One region of the Thiothrix winogradskyi genome, then DNA from elsewhere that is predicted to be linked to it. Evidence: predicted binding sites of a transcription regulator. Region 1 holds the regulator's gene; the other holds the start of a gene.
What was found. The regulator FNR, encoded in region 1, switches genes on or off when oxygen is low (the NO sensors DNR and NnrR bind a similar motif). The targets are predictions, from matches to a motif close to TTGATNTANATCAA.

Region 1 (10,270 bases):
GACTGGAACGAGCGCAGCAAAGCGATTCGCCTGAAACTCGATACCGCCAAAGCCATCAGCCTTGGGGTCACGCAATCCGCGCTCTCGCAATTGCTGCAAAGCACCTTGAGCGGCACACCGATTGGCGAATTCCGCGAGCAAGATCAAACCATCCCGATCCTGTTACGCGGAACGGAAGGCGAACGTGATTTGCTCTCGCGCCTTGCGGGGCTGAATGTACCCACCAACACCGGCAACACCGTTCCGCTCTCGCAACTGGCAACCATCGACTACGTGCAGGAAGAAGGCATTCTCTGGCATCGTAACCGCACCCGAACCATCACGGTGCGAGGCGATATTTACAGCAAGATTCAAGCACCGACAGTGACAACGGAAGTTGAAGCGCGTTTGGGTGAGATTCGTGCCAACTTGCCACTGGGCTACAAACTCGAAATCGGCGGCGCGGTGGAAGAAAGTGCTAAAGGCAACGAATCCATTGGCGCTGGTTTTCCACTCTTCATCATCGTGGTGCTAACACTGCTAATGATTCAACTACAAAGCTTCCAGCGCGTCATTATGGTGGTGTTGACTGCACCGTTTGGTTTGATTGGGGTTGCGTTGTTCTTGCTGCTGTTTGATCGCCCGTTCGGGTTTGTTGCCATGCTGGGGACGATTGCGCTTTCTGGGATGATTATGCGCAACTCGGTGATTTTGGTGGATCAAATCGAGCGCAATATTGACGCAGGCTTTGTGCCGCGTGAAGCCGTGATTGAGGCAGCCGTGCGCCGTTTCCGCCCCATTATGTTGACCGCATTGGCAGCGATTTTGGCGATGATTCCCTTATCGGAAAGCGTGTTCTTTGGGCCGATGGCGATTGCGATTATGGGCGGATTATTGGTGGCGACGGTGCTAACGCTGCTGTTTTTACCAGCGCTGTATACGGTGTGGTTTAAACTGAGCAAGGGCAAAGCGGCGTTTGATGAAGCCGTTCAGCCCAGCGTGAGCGGATAAAGATCATCACACGCCAATGCCGCCCGGCAATCTGCCAAACTGCGCCCATCCGGTAACACCCGATGCGGCGCAAGATCCAGCAACGGCAACACCACAAACGAGCGTTCGCCGATACCGGGGTGAGGAACACACAAATCAGGCGAGTCAATCAGCGCATCGCCGTACAGCAATAAATCAAGGTCAAGGGTACGCGGCCCCCAACGCAACGTTGCATTCCGTACCCGCCCGTGCGCCCGTTCCACCGCGAATAAGGTTTGTAATAAAGCGTGGGCGGGAAGCTGCGTCAATACACTAGCCACCGCATTCACGTAATCCGGTTGGTCTTGCGGCCCCATTGGTTTGCTAGTGTAAAAGCGTGAAACACCGCGCAATTCCACGCCTTCTGCATCCGCCAATTGCTTCAGTGCCGAGTGCACATTCGCCACCGGATTACCCAGATTGCTGCCTAAACCAATGTAGCAAAGCACCGGTGTCATGAAGCGGGTGAAGCGGATTTACTGGCTGTGGTCGGTTTACGACGTTTTTTACGGCGGCGCAAACTGCCTTTAATGGCTGCACCTTTGCACATGGCTTCACGCTCTTCGTGCGTGGCGCTCTGGAAGGCTGTCCACCATTCGGCATCATCCTCCACCGGCTCACCGGATTGGGCGCGTAAACACAGAAAATCATACGCTGCTCGAAAACGCGGATTGCTCAACAACGTTGCGGCACGGCGAATATCACGGTAACGGAAACGCGACTGCAACAACCAAATTTCGCGGGTAATATTGCTGTAACGGCGTGGCACAGCGGTAAAATCCACCTGATCGTGCAAGGCATCGCCGGACGCCTGTGTCATTGCCTGAAGTTCCGGCATTCCACGCGCCTGCAACTCTTCAGCCACCACGGAAACCTCGTGCCACAATAACACCGCGTACAAAAATGCGGGCATCACCGACTTGCCTTCTGCCAAACGCTGATCGGTATTCTGTAGCGACAAGGTAATCATGCGCTCGAAATTGCCGGTGTCATCGTCCTCAAGGCTTTCGTAAGTCAGCGGTAATAAGTATTCCAATAAAGCGTATTCGCGCAATAACAGGAAGGTGTTCCAGCCATAACCACTGTGCAATAGCTTGATGATTTCATCGAATAAGCGGGCGGACGATACGCCTTCCAGCAAAATCCCCATCGGACGCACACACGCCAAGGTAGCTGGTTCAATCTCAAAACCTAATTTTGCCGCAAACCGGATGGCCCGCAGCAAGCGCACCGGGTCTTCACGAAAGCGCTGTTCCGGGTCGCCCAGCAAACGGATTTTGCCGTTACGCAAATCATCCAAACCGCCGACAAAATCCAGCAACTCATCGCCAATCGGGTCGTAAAACAAGGCATTAATGGTGAAATCGCGCCGCCACACATCCTCTTCCAAGGTGCCGTAGACGTTATCGTTGATAATGCGCCCCGCATCATTGACCTTGCCGCCATCCTCACTGTCATCGTGGGGTGCGCGGAACGTCGCCACCTCCAGATAATCGCGCCCGTAATAAATGTGCGCTAAGCGGAAGCGTCGCCCAATCAAACGGCAGGAATTGAATAAACGCCGAATCTCTTCAGGGTGCGCACTGGTCGCAATATCAAAATCTTTGGGGACTAAACCCAGCAATAAATCGCGGACGCAACCGCCCACTAAATAGGCTTCGTAACCCGCTTTTTGCAAACGCCGAATCACATCTTTGGCACGCCCGCACACTTTATCAGCGGGGATATGATGCACGGCAGGCGGTACATGCACCGCGTTGTCTGGAATCAGCATTGCCACTGACCCTTAAAATTCCGTTTTACCCACACGTTCACTCAAGCTCCTGCCATAAAAGCGGCAATAATACTACTACAAAGCGGCAATACCTACCCTATCCGCAACTTTTTTACAACACGTTAGAATAGCGTTTTTGCCATGACCATGCCATCTTCACGCCCAAACTCAGTTTGGTAATAGCCTTTACGTAACCCGATCTCGTTAAAACCCAGGTTTAAATACAAGCGAATTGCTGCAAAATTTGACTGGCGCACTTCCAAAAAACAGGTTTCCGCATGGGCTGTCCGCCCAATGTGTTCCAACGTTTTCAAGAGACGGCTGCCCAAGCCTTGACCTTGATGCTCAGGCGCAATGCAAATATTCAGCAAATGCATTTCATCCAACACAAACATCAGCATGGCATAACCGTGTAACTGCCCATCTTGCTCATATAACCAGCCGGAGTAGCCGTGTTTTAAGCAATCGCTGAAAATAGCGCGTGTCCACGGGAAGGGATACGCCCGCAACTCCAGCGCCATAACCACATCCAAATCGTTCAAGGTCATCGGGCGTAGCGGCAAAAAATCCGACTCAATTGGGCTGGACATGACGGGTAAAAACCTCGTGGGCAAACAGTAAATCCTGCCAGGCTTTACGCTTGTCAGAGGGTTGGCGCAATAAATACGCTGGGTGATACGTCACCACGACTGGTGTGCCGCTAACCGGCGCTCGGTGTTCTTGCCCACGCAAACGCGCCAAAGGTGCGGTGGTTTGTAACAGGTTTTGCGCAGCAATACGCCCGACCACCAGAATTAACGCGGGGTTCACTAGCGCAATTTGACGTTCCAAATAGCCTCGACAATTGGCAGCTTCGTCGGCTTGTGGGTCGCGGTTATTCGGCGGGCGGCATTTAAGCACATTGGCGATATAGACGGTTTCACGCGGCATTCCAATCGCCAGCAACATATTGTTGAGCAATTGACCGGCTTTGCCCACAAACGGTTCACCTTGACGGTCTTCTTCCGCACCGGGGGCTTCGCCGATGACCATCCACGCAGCTTGTTGATTACCCGCGCCAAACACCGTTTGGGTGCGGGTTTTGCTGATGGCGCAACGGGTGCAAGATTCGACGGCAGTGCGGAGGTCTTGCCATGAGAGGGTGGAGAAGTCGGAAGCCCCCCCCATCCCCAGCCCTTCCCCCGCAAGGGGTGAAGGGAGCGAAGAAGGAGAAAGAAGTGCGAAGTTAGTAGTAGGTGCCACCTCTTGTTCCTTCCCCCCCTGCGGGGGAAGGTTAGGATGGGGGGAATCTTCGACGGCGAAGCCGCGCATCTCTTTCGGCATCCACACCGGAATCCCCATTGCGTGCATGTAGCGATTGCGTACCTGCAAATCCACCCGCGTTTACACTCCCTGATGGTGCTGGGGGTGTTCGCGCAGCGCTTGGCTGGCGAGTTTGTTCCAAGCATCCACATAGGCTTTGGCGGAAGCGATTACGATGTCAGTATCCGCGCCGTGACCGTGGATAATACGCCCGCCTTTATCCAGTCGCACGGTCACTTCGCCTTGCGCATCTGTGCCGCTGGTAATGTTGTTGACGGAATACAGCGCCAGTGTCGCGGTTTCCCCGACAATGCTTTCGATAGCTTTGTAGACCGCATCGACCGGACCACCACCGATAGCCGTGGCAGTCTGTTCTTTGCCGTGAGCTTTTAGGGTAACACTGGCGTTTGGTGCTTCGCCGGTCGTGGAGCAGACATTCAGCGAAATCAGTTCATACGCCAGATCTTCTTGCGCAGAACGCGCATCCATCATCAACACCATGATGTCTTCGTCGAAGATGTCGTGTTTGCGGTCAGCCAAGTCTTTGAAGCGCGAGAAAGCGATATTGAGTTCTTCTTCAGACTTCAGCTCGATATTGAGTTCCTGCAAGCGGGTTTTGAACGCATTGCGCCCGGAATGCTTGCCCAACACGATTTTATTGTCTGACCAACCCACGTCTTGTGCTCGCATGATTTCGTAAGTTTCGCGGTGCTTTAATACACCGTCTTGGTGAATGCCGGATTCGTGTGCAAACGCATTCGCGCCCACAATGGCTTTGTTGGGCTGTACCGGGAAGCCGGTGACGCTGGAAACCAAGCGTGAGGTTGGCACGATATGCGTGGTATCAATGCGGGTTTCAACGGGGAATACGTCGGGGCGTACCCGAATCGCCATCACCACTTCCTCCAAAGAAGCGTTACCGGCACGTTCACCCAAACCGTTGATCGTACACTCCACCTGACGTGCGCCTTGCATCACTGCTGCCAAGGAATTACCCACCGCCAAACCGAGGTCATTGTGGCAATGCACCGAGAAAACCGCCTTGTCAGCGTTCGGAATATGCGTAATCAAACGCCCGACCATATCGCCAAACACCGAGGGAATCTGATAGCCCACCGTGTCGGGAATATTGATGGTACGTGCCCCCGCATTAATCGCAGCTTCAATCACGCGACACAGGAAATCGAACTCAGAACGCCCTGCATCTTCACACGAAAATTCCACGTCATCGGTGTAATTCCGCGCACGTTTCACCGCAAATACCGCCTGCTCAACCACCTGATCGGGTGTCATGCGCAGCTTGTTTTGCATGTGGATTGGGGAGGTGGCAATAAAGGTGTGAATACGCCCGGAATTCGCGGGTTTAATCGCTTCAGCCGCACGGTCGATGTCCTTTTCCAACGCACGCGCTAGACCGCACACGGTGCTGTCTTTGACGAGACGGGCAATCGCCCTGACCGACTCGAAATCGCCAACGCTGGCAATCGGAAAACCACCTTCGATCACATCCACGCGCATTTTTTCCAGCATCAGGGCAATGCGGATTTTCTCTTCTTGCGTCATGGATGCGCCGGGGCTTTGTTCGCCGTCACGCAAGGTGGTATCAAAAATAATCAAACGGTCTTTAGACATATTCCTGCTCCTAAAACACGGCTGCGCTGGGTGTGTGGCTGGCAACCGTTGTATCAATCTGAAAGTGGGAGTAATGATAGCGCGTGTTGCGCCGTAGAGCGTAGGAATTTACTCTACTTCAAGCGTCGACGCCTTTCTTACGCCGCTGAAACTTCCGCCAGCGCCGCCAAACCCAAAACAACGGCCCCGACAACGCATACAATAAAAACACCCCAAACAACACTTTAGGCGGGTCAATCGTGGTCAACGCCAACACCAGCACTACCGCCAAAACCACCACGAATGGCACACGATTACGCAAATCGAAATCTTTGAAGCTGTAAAAACTGATATTGCTCACCATCAGCAACCCCACCGCCAAGGTCAGCAACAACGCCGGGATTTGCACATTGCGCCCCATCACATCGAGGTCATGGAACACCCACACCATGCCCACCATCACCGCAGCAGCAGCCGGGCTAGGCAAACCCACAAAGAAACGCTTGTCGACTTTGCCGATTTGCGTATTAAACCGCGCCAACCGCAAGGCAGCACACGCCACGTAAATAAAAGCAGCTAACCACCCGGCTTTCCCCCACGCATCACCGGACGTTTGTAAATGCACCAATGCCCATTGATACATCACCAGCCCCGGCGCAACGCCAAAGGAAATTAAATCCGCGAGACTGTCATATTGCGCCCCGAATTCTGTCTGGGTATTGGTCATACGCGCAACACGCCCATCCAACCCATCCAAAATCATGGCGATGAATACCGCGATAGCGGCAGCCTCAAACTTGCCCTGCATGGCGGCGACAACCGCATAAAAACCACCGAACATTGCGCCGGTGGTCAACAAATTGGGCAGTAAATAAATACCCCTACTGGGTGGTGCTTTGGTGTTTAGTTGTTGCTCTTCCACTGAATACTTCCGTTTAGCTACTTATCGGTGCATAGTAGCCAGCATTGTGCCACAGTGGAATGCGTTTATGTTACCACAACCTATTCACCCGACTTTTTAACAAACACCCATGCAAAGTAACCCATCATTCCCAACACAAACAGAATGACTAACAGACTTAAGATACCCATCCAACTTCCAAATAATAGCTCAGACATGGCAACCTATTCTCCTACACTAATGCCAATAAACGTGTACAATCCCAAGTCTAGGCGAATACGCTTGCATTGTTTTGATTTACATCAAAAAACATGAACTTAGATGGCAAGAGAGACCATCGCACCAAAACTAAACAATCCTTAGAACATCATCACAGCTTGGGATGACGCATGAAGACAGTTGCTTTACACAGTGCCAAAAAATCAGCGGTTGCTTGCCATAATTGCAGTTTGAGTGAACTCTGCCTACCCCGTGGTCTGAACCGTGACGAGTTGGAGTTATTGGAAAACTCCATCAACAAAACCATCAAAATCAAGAAAAAAGACTACTTGTTCCACCGCGATGACCAGCAGCAATCCATTTACGCCGTCAAAGCCGGAGCCATCAAAACCTCGTTATCCACCCCCGATGGCGAAGAACAAATCCTTGGTTTCTACCTGCCAGGTGACTTATTGGGGTTCGATGCCTTTGCCCGTGACCGCCACACCTGCGATGCCCAGGCACTCGATGACACCATGGTTTGCGAACTCAGTATGAATAATTTTCAGGAATTATGCGGCAAATTGCCCATTATGCGCGGGCAAATGATGCGCCAAATCGGTGCAGAGCTGGAACGCGAACAGATGCTACTGCTGACATTGGGGCAAATGCGCACCGAAGAACGCCTTGCCACCTTCCTTTCCAGCTTGTCGGAACGCAATAAAGAGCGCGGTTTTTCCAGCAATGAATTCAACCTGCCAATGGCTCGCCATGACCTTGCCAATTACCTCGGCATGGCGGTTGAAACCCTCAGTCGCATGTTTTCGCGCTTGCAGGATGAGAATATCATCGCAGTGCAACACCGGCTCGTCAAAATCGCAGATATGAACCGCCTGAAACAACTAGCACACCACACCTGCCGCCCCGCCAGTGACGTGCTGTAGGCGGATATAAAAGCAGACGGATATTAAATCACCCGTGAAAAACGCTGTTGCACACCCTGTTTGCGCAGGCTGACATCAAACACCATGCAGATATTGCGGATCAAAAAGCGCCCGCGTGGCGTGACATCCAAACCCACCCCGGTAAACCGCAACAGGTCATCAGCCGTCATGGTTTGCAGCAATTCCAATTCTCGGCTGAAATAGTCTGCAAATTTCAGATTAAATAAACGTTCAACCTGCGTAAAATCCAGCGTAAAGTGGCAAGCCAATTGCTGAATGATGTAGCGCCGCAGCACATCATCTTCATCCAAGGTCAGCCCCTTGATCACCGGCAAATGCCCCGCATCAAGTGCCGCGTAATACTCATCCAGCGTTTTTGCATTCTGGCTATAACATTCCGCCACACTACTGATCGAACTCACCCCCATCGCCACCAAATCGCAATCCGCGTGAGTGGTATACCCCTGGAAATTGCGATGCAAAGTTCCGTTACGTTGAGCAATTGCCAACTCATCATCCGGCTTGGCGAAATGATCCATCCCAATGTACTCGTAACCGGCAGCAGTCAAATGCTCCACCGCAAGCTGCATGATTTCTAACTTGGTTTCGGGTGAAGGCAAATCCGCCTCATTGATGCGCCGTTGCGGTTTGAACAAATTCGGCATGTGTGCGTAATTGAACACCGAAATACGATCCGGCGACATCTCAATAATGGTATCCAAGGTCTGACGGAAACTTTCCATCGTTTGGAATGGCAAGCCGTAAATCAAATCCACGCTAATCGACTTTGCCCCCTGCGCCCGGCAGGCTTCAATAATCGACAGAGTTTGCGCAATCGGCTGGATGCGGTTGACCGCAATTTGCACCCGCTCATCCACATCCTGCACACCAAGACTGAAACGGTTGAAACCGATTTCACGCAACACGCCAATCGTTTCCGGCGTCACCGAACGCGGATCAATTTCGATGGAATAATCACCTTCATCGGTAATATGCAGGGAAAAATGTTCGCGCGTTTTATCCATCAACGCCCGCATCTCATCGTGATTAAGGAACGTTGGTGTGCCGCCGCCCCAATGCAACTGCTCCACCATACGGTCACGGTCATACAGCTTGGCTTGCATCTCGATTTCACGGAACAAGTATTGCAGATAAGTCTCCGCCTTGGAGTGATCTTTGGTCACAATCTTATTGCAGGCACAATAGAAACACACCGTATCGCAAAACGGCACATGAAAATACAAGGATAAGGGCAACGGAATGGGGTCTTCGTTGCTCATATAAGCGTGCGCTTTGTACTCATCTTCGGTAAAAGGCCCGAATGCAACCGCCGTCGGATAAGACGTATAACGCGGTCCCGCCGTGTCATAGCGACGTATCAAATCTGCATCAAATTGAATTGCACTCATACCAACCTCTTCTTTTAACCCAAAGCTAAGCAGCACACATAATCGCTGCATCTGACCTCCCCTGACAAGCACTTGAAACAAAACATTAAACTTAGTTGACTTGTATCAAGAAACTGGAAGTGGACAGATTGTAAACCACATAAAAAACAGGTGTAATGACTCTCGAAGGTTGCTGATGTCGATGTTTCGTTACCTCCTCTGAGTCGGCAACCTTCAACGCTCTACATACCCTAAAGCACTTAGGCTCTCCTTCGGGAGAGCCTTTTTTTATTGGGAAATATCGCCTGCCAACAAATACCTACTGAGCGGGCTGTAATGCCAGTGCAGTAGCGGCAGCGGTGGGTAATACGCCATCCAAACGCCAGCTTGCATCCAGCGGCAACAACTGCGCATACCACTTCCCCGCAGACAAGGCATGGATACGCCCCGTCCACTGACCTGTGGCACTCTTGCTCAACAGCACTTCCTGATCACGGTCAGGAAACGTGGCATGGAACACTTTCAGCACCAATTGCTGCTGATCTTGCACCACGGCATTATCCAGCGTCAGGGTGACCGTTTGCCCGCTCAATGCCATATTGCCTTGCAAACCCAGCTCGGTAGCTTTGTGCCCCTTCGCCAGCGAATAGTTAATAGCTCTGCCCACCTTATAGTAGTCATCCACCACCAAGCCACTGCTGCCAGAAGCCGCCAGCGAGTACGTGTACAACCCCGCCACCACCGCAGTGGCAGGCATAATCATTAGTAGCCAAGGCCACGGTTGCTTGTACCAAGGGGTGTTATCTTTCACATCAACGTACATACGCTCTACCTCTTAACTAGTTTGGCCCTAGGAAACGGGCTTTCTGGGTTTGTGCCACGGCTGGGTCATCTTGCGCTTCGATATGGAACATCACTTCCTGACTACGGCTGCTCATTTTGTCAGGGTTGACCACCACCTTGACCGGTACTTCCGCTACCCTGCCAGAGCCGAGATGCACCTTTTCTGCACCTTGCAGCCGGATGCCGTCAATGCCTGCCACGCTAATGGTATAGTGATGTTCGCGCTCATCCATATTCATGATTTTTAAAGTGAAAACATTCTCGATATTACCATCGCCAGTATCACGGAACAGCGCGTTAC
Region 2 (10,270 bases), 280 kb from region 1:
GCGCCCGTACCCCGGCGATAAAATACACGAAGGGGAATAAGCAGCCCCAGCGCTCGAATTGTTCTACATGCACCCGTTCATGCACCCGACTGCTGTGCAAGTGTCGGGGGGAAACACCAGCAACGCAATGCCCGACAGTAATAGCATTTACCGCACCGAGAAAGGGAATACCACGCACTAACCAACGCCCAACCCAGCCGCCCCAAATTTCTAAGACACCCGTGTGTAGGGCGTAACCACCGCCAGTCCATTTTGCTAATAACGCTAACGGTAAACACCAAACAGTGATGGGGGCTACCCATAAATAGCTTATTAATGACGACCTGTTTGCGATTTTTTTCATGAATGATTGCACTTGAACTTGGATAAGAACTGAACCGATACCGTGTGTATACGGTCAGAAACCCGTATACTTAACAAAACGATTTAACAACTTTTAATGATGAAATTGTAGGGGATTCCTTGGCTGAGCACGAAGTATTACAACACGGGAAAGGGCTCTTAGAAAGCATCTTATTATTGCTGGTAGTGTCCGTTGGTGCAGTGGCTGCATTCCGTACTTTACATTTGCCGCCGATTCTTGGCTACCTATTGGTAGGCATTGTAATGGGGGAGAATGGTCTGGCATTTATTCCAGAAAATGAAAGTCTTGAGTTCATGGGCGAGGTGGGAGTGGTTTTCCTGCTGTTCGCGATTGGGCTGGAATTTTCACTGAAACAATTCATGGCGATGCGCACCACGATCATAGGTTTGGGCGGTTTACAGGTATTGATTTCTACCTTGTCAGGCGTGATGATTTTGTCCTACTTTGGCGTGTCTTGGCAAAGTGCTTTGGTGGCTGGTGGCGCGATGGCGATGTCGTCGACAGCAATTGTGGTTAAGCAATTGACGGATCAGGCGGAAATGCGAGCGCCGCACGGGCAGTCAGCCTTAGGGATTTTATTGTTTCAAGACATCGCAGTCGTTCCCTTTTTGGTCATGATTCCACTGGTGGCTGGTGGTGCTGAGTTGGAGATAAATACGCTCCAATTACTATTTTACGTGATCATGGGCGGGGTATTGTTTTTTGGCATGTTACTGATTGGGCGTTATACCTTGCGCCCATTGTTTCAATATGTTTCGCGCACCGAATCGGTCGAGTTGTTTAATATCACTGTACTGTTGGTGGCACTGACTGCGGCTTGGTTGACGCAATCCATGAATTTGTCATTGGCTCTGGGGGCGTTTTTAGCCGGGATGTTGCTGAGTGAAACCGAGTACAAGCACCAGATCGAAAGTGAAATACGACCTTTCCGCGATATTTTGATGGGTATCTTTTTCATCACGGTGGGGACGAAGTTGGATCTCGCCATCCTGCCTTCATTGTGGTTGCCGGTATTGCTGCTGGTATTAGGCTTGATTGTGGGCAAAGGCTTGCTGATTGCGGTGCTAACCCGGTTTTTTGTGAAAAATAATGCGACTTCGTTGCGCACGGGGCTGGTGTTGGCGCAAGGGGGCGAGTTTGGGTTTGCCTTGCTGGCGTTGGCGTTAAGCAATGAGGTGATGTCGCCGAGTGAAGCGCAAACGACCTTGGCTGCGATTGTGATCAGTATGGCGATTTCGCCGTTTCTGATTCGTTATAACGAAAAAATTACGAATGTTCTGTTGGCGGATACTTATACGCACCAGCGTTTTAAAGAGGCAGAAGAAGTCAGTACCGCCGTCAATGAAGTGGAAAATCATGTTATTCTCTGCGGCTACCGACGGATGGGGCAGAATATTGCACGCTTTTTACAGGAACAAGGTGTGCCGTATATTGCGCTTGATCTTGACCCCGGCATTGTGGGAAGGACGTGGGAGGCAGGCGATCCGGTACATTATGCTGATGCAACCCGCCCAGAAATTTTGATGGCGGCGGGTTTGGAACGCGCCCGTATGGTGGTGATTACGGTGATAGAGGTCGAGGTCGCCAAACGCATTATTGAGGCAGTACGTCTTAAGCACGCTGATATTCCGGTATTGGTGCGTACCCGTGATGAACGTCACCTGCAAACCTTGATACGTTTGGGCGCAACCAGTGTGTTACCGGAAACCTTGGAAGCCACCCTGATGATTACCCAACGTATTGTGGAACAACTCGGTTTCAGCCCCGATGAAGTGTTTCAGATGACGGAAAAAATACGCCGTGACAGTTACCGTGCCTTGCACAGTTATTATCATGGTGAGCGCGATAACACCTTGCAAGTGGGCAAGAAAACCGAGGCATTTTTGCACACCGTTAGGTTGCGGGAGGGGGATTATGCTACGGGTAAACGGATTGCAGCGCTGGAGTTGGAACGTTTTGCGGTATGCATTAAGGCATTGCGGCGTGGTGATATTCGTGGTGAAGAGCCTTCCGCTGATATTTCTTTGCAAGCCGATGATGTGTTGGTGCTTGAGGGGGGCAAGGCAGAGTGTTTCCGGGAGGTGGAGAATATTTTGCGTACCGGGGGGAAGCTGGCAAAAACGGCTATTCCTGCCCCAGCGGATGCTTGAGGAATGGCGGTTTGATGTGGTTATGTTTTAATCTGCGCACTGACGTGTCAGTACATTTTCTGAGTCTAAATCTTTCCCGTCTTTCTGTGATAAACTACCGCTTATCTACTCAAACTATTGGATAGATTTCACTCTGTGGTACTCTTTTATTCAGGATATGCGTTTACTTAGATGGTTTATGTATAAAAAACCATTCTAGGTTGCACACATGCCGATAGCCGGTAATTGGTCGAGTGACTTGGGGTTAACCAAAGATGTGCTGGGAAGTGCAAAATTTTTCTAAATCTAAGAAAACTTTTTGCACAACCAGAGGTCTATGGAAGGTGTCGAGTCGTTTTGGATCACATTGGGGCTATGCACGACTTATATGGAGCGGATACAAATGTCCGTATTGCACGGAAGCATTCGGGTGGTATCTGGATCGAATCACCTCCGATACAAGTTATTAAAGGGAATTTGGCGATCACGACTTCTGAAAAGCAGTTGGCTACGGTTAATGAAACATTGTGTAGAATCGTACCGACAAATACTAAAAAGGTTGCATCAATATGACGAATACATCTTCTCGTGCCGGTCTGGACGCTTCTTTGTCTGAAACGGTTGCTCGTACTTTACAAGATTATCTGGATACGCTGGGTGATCATGAAGCGTCAAACATTTATCGTTTGGTGTTGGATGAAGTTGAGCGCCCTATGCTGGAAATCATGATGCGTTATACGCATAACAACCAGTCTAAGGCAGCGCAGTGCATGGGTATTAACCGTGCTACTCTGCGTACTAAGCTGAAGCGCCATAACTTACTCTAATTTGGCAGTAAGCGTGGTTAGAAGGGGCGGTTATGCATGAACCGCCCCGGATATTATCGTTAACTTTTTAACGTTTGTTGATACGTTTTTAATCCACTCCAATCACTGGCGGCTGCAAATGTTGCTTGCTTAGCCCAGCTTTCTGCGATTGCTTTGCTATAGCGAATACCGCTGGATGCCAGTTTTTCATTCAAATCATCCGTGCTCAATATGGCTAATTGTGCGTAACTTTGGATGCCATTGGCTTGCATGGCTTCGGCTAGTTTTGGGCCAATACCACTGAGCTTGGTTAAATCATCGTTATTTGCACTCTCAGTAACCGCTGTCGCTACTTCAGTAACGGTTGTTTCCACTGCTGGTGTTGTGATGTCGGTAGTTGCGGTTTCTGGCGCAGGTGTAACGACAGGTTCAGTGGTTACGACGGTTTCTTGCTTCATTTTTACTGCCGTTAGCTCCGCTTGCAAGGCGCGGTTTTGCTGTTGCAGTGTGTCATTTTCTTTGCGGCTGGCTTTCAGGGCGGCTTCAACTTTTTTCTTGGGATTAGGTACAAACAGCCGGACAAAAATCCATTCGATTAACCAACCGACCAGTATCCCGAGAATAAATACGCCTACTAGTTTAGACATTGTGGAACTCCATTAATTTAGCGTGTATTTAATGCTTTTTATTACAAAACAGATTCTAAACACATAATACCGCAGACAGAATACACCAAAAGGTAGGGTTTGGCAGACAAACATCCTCCCGACTTGATCTATGACAATGTAATAATGAATGGCTTCATTGCCATTAGTGTCTTTCTTACTATGTCGTCAAATATTATTGCCGTTACGTGTGTATTGTTATTATTGGCAGGCTGTCAGGATGAGGCGGTGACGAGCACTATTCATAAGCCCGACAATAGTACTGACAAAGTATTGCGCTCTGAAAGGGATGCCATGCTGAATACGCTGATTCAACAGCATGGACTGACGGGGGATGTGCTACAGGGGCGAATCTTGCCCGCGATTGAATCACCGTTAGCCCAATTAGGGATGCAACTATTTTTTAGTAAAGCACTGTCCGGTAATCGGAATGTGGCTTGTGCGAGTTGTCATCATCCCTTATTGGGTGGTGGTGATAGTTTGTCGTTGTCGATTGGGGTGGACGCTGCTGACCCGAATGTATTGGGTCACAAACGTTTGTTACAGGGTAAGCTTCGTCCTAGTGTGCCACGTAATGCGCCGACGACGTTTAATATCGGTTTGTGGCGGCAGTTTATGTTTCATGATGGGCGTATCGCGCAACTTGAGGTAGGGATTACGACCCCCGATGTGGCTTATTTGCAGCCAGATCCCTTAGCCGGAGGTAATTTAGTTCATGCTCAGGCACGTTTTCCGGTGACATCCAATCATGAAATGCGCGGAGAACTATTCGATGCCGGTGGTACATCGCAATCATGCCGTGAACGTTTAGCCGAGCGTTTGGGAGCTTATGGGGTCAGTGGTGAGGCGCGGTTGCCTGCTGCGGAAACGGATTATTGGCTTGATGCATTTCGTCAGGCTTACCAACAACCGCACGCACCGGCAACCGAGTTGATTACTGAGCAAACGATTGCTGCGGCATTGGGGGAATATCAACGTTCCCAAGTATTTGTGAATAATCCTTGGAAACATTATGTGCAAGGTGATGTGGCAGCCATCAGCGAACCGGCGAAACGCGGTGCCTTATTGTTTTTCCGGGAACGTGAGGCAGGCGGCTATGCTTGTGCAAGCTGCCATAAAGGTGATTTTTTTACGGATGAACAATTCCGCAATGTATTAATGCCCCAGATAGGGCCGGGCAAGGGCAGCAATACCGTTACGGCGGTGCAACAGGATTATGGACGCTGGTTAGTAACACAACACCCGGATGATAAGTTCCGGTTTCGCACGCCGAGTTTGCTGAATGTCGCCATGACGGGGCCGTGGGGGCATAATGGCGCGTATACCAGCCTTGAGGCGATGGTGCGGCATATGTTGAACCCGTTTCAAGCCGCGCTGCATTATGACAGCGGGCAATTAAAGCAGCCTAATATTCCTACCGAACAGGTGGCAGTGAATTTGCGGGAAATGTTGAGCGGCAATGCCGATATGGCGGGGCAAGCGTATCAGGAAGAGGATGTGCAGTACTTAGTTGATTTTCTGCACACCCTGACTGACCCGTGTGTAACCAGCGCGGATTGCTTACAGCGTTGGATACCTTCTGGTGGAAATTCCCCGGAATCGGTATTGCAGGCGCGTTTTTAGGCGTGCTTTTAAACCCCGAATTCGCGGCGGTAAGCTTGTACTTTTTCCAGCAAAGCTGCGTCGTGCAGGCTGCTGCCCACGTGGCTGATAACTTCCTGCAAGCCCACGATGCTAATGACCTTGATACCGTACAGGGCTTCCACTTCCTGAACAGCCGATTGTTCCCCTTTGCCGCGTTCCTGACGGTCGAGTGAAATGGCGACACCCGCTAGGCTTGCCCCTTGAGCCGCGACAATATCCGCTGCTTCACGAATCGCAGTGCCTGCGGTCATGACATCATCAATGACCAATACCCGCCCTTGCAGGGGAGCGCCAACAATCGTGCCGCCTTCGCCGTGGTCTTTGGCTTCTTTGCGGTTGAAGGCGTAAGGGTAATCTTTGCCGTGGTATTCATACAACGCAATCGCTGTCGCTGCTGCTAACGGAATCCCTTTGTAGGCAGGGCCAAACAGCATGTCGAATGCCAAACCAGAGTCGACAATCGCTTGCGCGTAAAATTTACCAAGGCGTGAGATAGCGGAGCCGGTTTGGAACAAGCCTGCATTGAAAAAATACGGGCTAATCCGACCTGATTTGAGGGTGAATTCGCCGAAACGCAAGACGCCTTGCCCGATGGCAAAATCCAGAAAATCCTGTTGATATGTTTTCATCGCTTTAATCCTTTGCGGGTAATTCTGCTAATGCTTGTCCTAACTGAAGCGCTACGTCAGCCCCTAGTGCTTGATTCCATGCCAGACTGGGGTTTTCCAATAATAAGATCACGGTAGAACCCATATTGAAACGCCCCATTTCCGCACCTTTTGCCAAATTAACATCTGGGAATGTTTGACGCTTGACGCCCCAACCTTGTGGAGGCGTGACCAGCCCATCCCATACTGTTTCAATGGCGGCAACATTGATTGCGCCCACTAAAACCATTGCTAGCTTGCCGAATTCGGTATCAAACAGCGTCACGACTCGTTCATTGCGGGCAAATAAGCGCGGAATGGTGCGCACGGTATGCCCCGCCACGCTGAAAAGTCGCCCCGGTACGTAAACTTGTTCAGTCAATGTGCCGGTGAGTGGCATGTGAATGCGGTGATAATCACGCGGGGACAGGTAAATCGTCATGAACTGACCCTGCATAAACGGGGCAGCCCGCACATCATCCCCGCCGAGCAATTCCACGGCAGAATATTCATGGCCTTTGGCTTGGAAAATGCGCCCCGCTTCAATTTTACCCATTTGACTAATGCGCCCATCCACCGGGCTAACCATTACCTGAGCGCCTGCTGCCATTGGGCGCAGGGCAGGTTGCAATGGGCGGGTGAAAAACGCATTAAAAGTCAGATAACTCGCGGGATCAGGGTTGAGCGCTTCCGCTAAATTGACCTTGAACACCTTGCTGAATAAACGGATGGCGGGGGGAACCAAGGTTGGGCATTGGATGCGGGTCAGGCGGAATACCAGCCGGGAAATAAAGTGGTGCGGCAAAATGTACAGTGGCCAAGCTTTTAGAATATCGGGTAGATTCATGCAGAATTCGTGTGTTAGCGGCTAAAAGCGGGATAATACGGTAAAAGCGCTGAGAATAAACCAAAAAAGGCATCCCGAAGGATGCCTTTTAGCAAACTGTGGTGCTTGCGTTAGTCTTATTGAGCAGTAACAGGTGCAACTGGAGCAGCAGCACCTGGTGCTTGTGCAGTAGGCATCGCCATTGGTGGAGCCATCATGGCTGGAGCGAAACCGTTGTTCGCGCCGTTAGCAGCAAAGTTGTTGTAGCCGTAACCGTTGCCAGTGCCGTTGCCGTAGCCATAACCGTTGCCAGCACCGTACCAGTCGCCATTGCCTTTGCCGTTAGCAGCCATGTCGGTATCCATGTTAGTGCGACCTTTGCCTTTGAAAGTGATCGCGAAATCAACTTCACCGTCAGCATCACCTTTACCACGACCCCAGCCGTTTACGTCGCCGTTACCAGTGCCGTAACCAGTACCTTGACCGCTGGTAGAAGCAGTGCCTTGACCAGCGCCTTGACCAGTAGCAGAACCATTGTCAAAGCCATCAGTGAATTCAGCAGAAGCAGCACCAGCGAAAGCGATCAGGGCAGCGAAAGCGATAGTTTGCAGTTTCATAATTTTATCTCCTAGCGAATGTTTTTGGAAAGTTTCAGTATGGGATAATAATAATATTAGCACTTACTAATGTAAAGAGGGTTTTGGAGGTTTTCTGCAAATTTTTTGCAATTACGGTGAACTTTTTGCAGTGAACAAAAAAGCCCCGACAAACGGGGCTTTTGGAGGGGAAATGATGAACAGAAGCGCTTAGTCTTTGATGCGATATTCGGCTGAACGGGCGTGTGCCACTAAACCTTCGCCGCGTGCCAATACGGAGGCAATCTTACCCAGTGCTGAAGCACCTTCTGCTGAACAATCAATCAAGGAAGAGCGTTTCTGGAAGTCATACACCCCCAGCGGACTGGAGAAACGTGCAGTACGTGAAGTCGGCAATACGTGGTTTGGCCCCGCACAGTAGTCACCCACCGCTTCCGCTGTGTAACGTCCCATGAAAATCGCGCCTGCATGACGGATTTGCGTTGCCATTTCACGTGGATTCTCCACGGAAAGCTCCAAATGTTCCGGCGCAATATAGTTGGCGACTTTCACCGCTTCTGCCATATCTTGCACATGAATCAACACACCACGGTTTTGCAGCGAGGTAGAAATGATCGCCTTACGCGGCATTTCTTCTACTAAACGGTTGATGCTGGCTTTCACCTGTGCGATGAAATCCGCATCGGGGCAGACCAGAATGGATTGCGCGTCTTCGTCGTGCTCTGCTTGCGAAAATAGATCCATCGCAATCCAGTCCGGGTTGGTTTTACCATCGCACACCACGAGGATTTCGGAAGGGCCTGCAATCATGTCAATACCGACCGTGCCATACACCATGCGTTTGGCAGTGGCGACGTAGATATTACCGGGGCCGACGATTTTATCCACTTGCGGAACGGTTGCTGTGCCGTAAGCCAGTGCCGCAACCGCTTGTGCGCCACCGATGGCAAACACGCGGTCAACGTTGGAAATCGCGGCGGCTGCCAGTACCAATTCGTTGACCTCACCATCGGGGGTGGGTACGACCATGATTAATTCTGGCACACCGGCAACTTTGGCAGGCACGGCATTCATCAGCACCGAAGAGGGGTAAGCCGCTTTGCCACCGGGGACGTACAAACCGACCCGATCCAACGCAGTGACTTGTTGCCCCAGCAACGTGCCGTCGGCTTCGGTGTAACTCCACGAATCCAGCAATTGGTGTTGGGCGTAAGACTTTAGGCGAGCTGCCGCTGCTTCCAAGGCGGTACGCTGTTCTGGCGTGATTTTGGTCAGTGCTGCTTGCACACGATCGGCAGGAATTTCCAGTTCCGCCATGCTGCCCACACTCATGCGGTCGAAGCGGTTGGTGTATTCGACTACCGCCGCGTCACCGCGTTTGCGCACATCTTTGAGGATACCGTTGACGGTGTTGAATACCGCGTCATCGGAGACGCTTTCCCACGCCAGCAGGTCTTGCAACTTGCTCCAGAACGCGCTGTCGGTGGTGGTTAATTCGGTCATGTTGAGCATGTGTTAACTCCTATTGCTTACGCCGTGTTTCTACAGCTTCCGCCAACTGACGCAGCACTGCTTCGGTGGTGTCGAAGTTGATGCAAGCGTCGGTGATGCTTTGTCCGTAAACCAATTCTTCGCGCTGTTTGCCGTCGGCTTTTTGGTTGCCTTCGACCAAGTGGCTTTCAATCATCACACCGCTAATGGCTTTGTTACCTGCGGCAATTTGCGCGGCGACATTCGCGGCGACTTCCGGTTGGCGGCGATAGTCTTTGTAGCTATTCGCATGGCTGAAATCGACCATCAGATACGGCGGCAGTTTGGCCTTTTCCAATGCGGCGACGGCAGCGGCAACACTGGTCGCATCGTAATTCGGCTCTTGCCCACCGCGCAAAATCACGTGGCAATCTTCGTTACCTTTGGTCGCAAAAATCGCGGTATGCCCTTCCTTGGTAACAGACAGGAAATGGTGCGGGCGGGAGGATGCGCCAATGGCGTCAATCGCAATGTTCAGGTTGCCATACGTGCCGTTCTTGAAACCAATCGGGCAAGAAACCCCTGAAGCGAGTTCGCGGTGCGCTTGGCTTTCGGTAGTACGTGCGCCAATCGCTGCCCAGCTTACCAAATCCGCCAGGTATTGCGGGCTAATCAGATCGAGGTATTCGGTAGCAGCAGGCATTCCCATATTGTTCAGATCCAGCAATAACTTACGCGCCATGCGCAAGCCTTTGTTGATGTGGAAGCTGTTATCCATATCCGGGTCATTGATCAAGCCTTTCCAGCCAATGGTGGTGCGTGGCTTCTCGAAATACACCCGCATAATAATATGCAACTGATCTTTTAACTCATCGCGTAAGGGCTGCAAGCGCGTGGCGTATTCCATTGCTGCATCCACATCGTGAATGGAGCATGGGCCAACCACTACCAGCAAGCGGTCGTCTTCACCGTGCAGGATGCGGTGTGCAATTTCACGGGCGTCATGCACGGTTTCGGTGGCGGTTTCGCTCAGTGGGTATTCACGGTGCAGTTCTACCGGCGGCGTGAGTTCGTGCATACCGATGATGCGTAAGTCGTCGGTTGGATATTTCATTAGGCGTTC

Region 2: a site for FNR is predicted at 4,070-4,083, ahead of L2Y54_RS18180 (cytochrome-c peroxidase). Genes of this name have one in related genera too.

Annotation. Positions count from the first base shown of each region.
Region 1 covers NZ_CP091244.1:3,955,730-3,965,999, forward strand. The annotation lists gene L2Y54_RS19555 (efflux RND transporter permease subunit) at 1-990, shown strand, start outside; gene folK (2-amino-4-hydroxy-6-hydroxymethyldihydropteridine diphosphokinase) at 969-1,466, opposite strand; gene pcnB (polynucleotide adenylyltransferase PcnB) at 1,463-2,782, opposite strand; gene rimI (ribosomal protein S18-alanine N-acetyltransferase) at 2,905-3,372, opposite strand; gene L2Y54_RS19575 (uracil-DNA glycosylase) at 3,356-4,159, opposite strand; gene L2Y54_RS19580 (2-isopropylmalate synthase) at 4,166-5,716, opposite strand; gene pssA (CDP-diacylglycerol--serine O-phosphatidyltransferase) at 5,835-6,617, opposite strand; gene L2Y54_RS19590 (DUF3149 domain-containing protein) at 6,698-6,814, opposite strand; gene fnr (fumarate/nitrate reduction transcriptional regulator Fnr) at 6,986-7,738, shown strand; gene hemN (oxygen-independent coproporphyrinogen III oxidase) at 7,762-9,147, opposite strand; gene L2Y54_RS19605 (FixH family protein) at 9,446-9,949, opposite strand; gene ccoG (cytochrome c oxidase accessory protein CcoG) at 9,966-10,270, opposite strand, start outside.
Region 2 covers NZ_CP091244.1:3,670,801-3,681,070, reverse strand. The annotation lists gene L2Y54_RS18200 (hypothetical protein) at 1-343, opposite strand, end outside; gene L2Y54_RS18195 (monovalent cation:proton antiporter family protein) at 529-2,514, shown strand; gene L2Y54_RS18190 (helix-turn-helix domain-containing protein) at 3,063-3,320, shown strand; gene L2Y54_RS18185 (helix-hairpin-helix domain-containing protein) at 3,380-3,946, opposite strand; gene L2Y54_RS18180 (cytochrome-c peroxidase) at 4,127-5,587, shown strand; gene pyrE (orotate phosphoribosyltransferase) at 5,596-6,237, opposite strand; gene asd (archaetidylserine decarboxylase) at 6,242-7,102, opposite strand; gene L2Y54_RS18165 (hypothetical protein) at 7,219-7,698, opposite strand; gene hisD (histidinol dehydrogenase) at 7,888-9,189, opposite strand; gene aroG (3-deoxy-7-phosphoheptulonate synthase AroG) at 9,200-10,261, opposite strand; gene hisG (ATP phosphoribosyltransferase) at 10,261-10,270, opposite strand, start outside.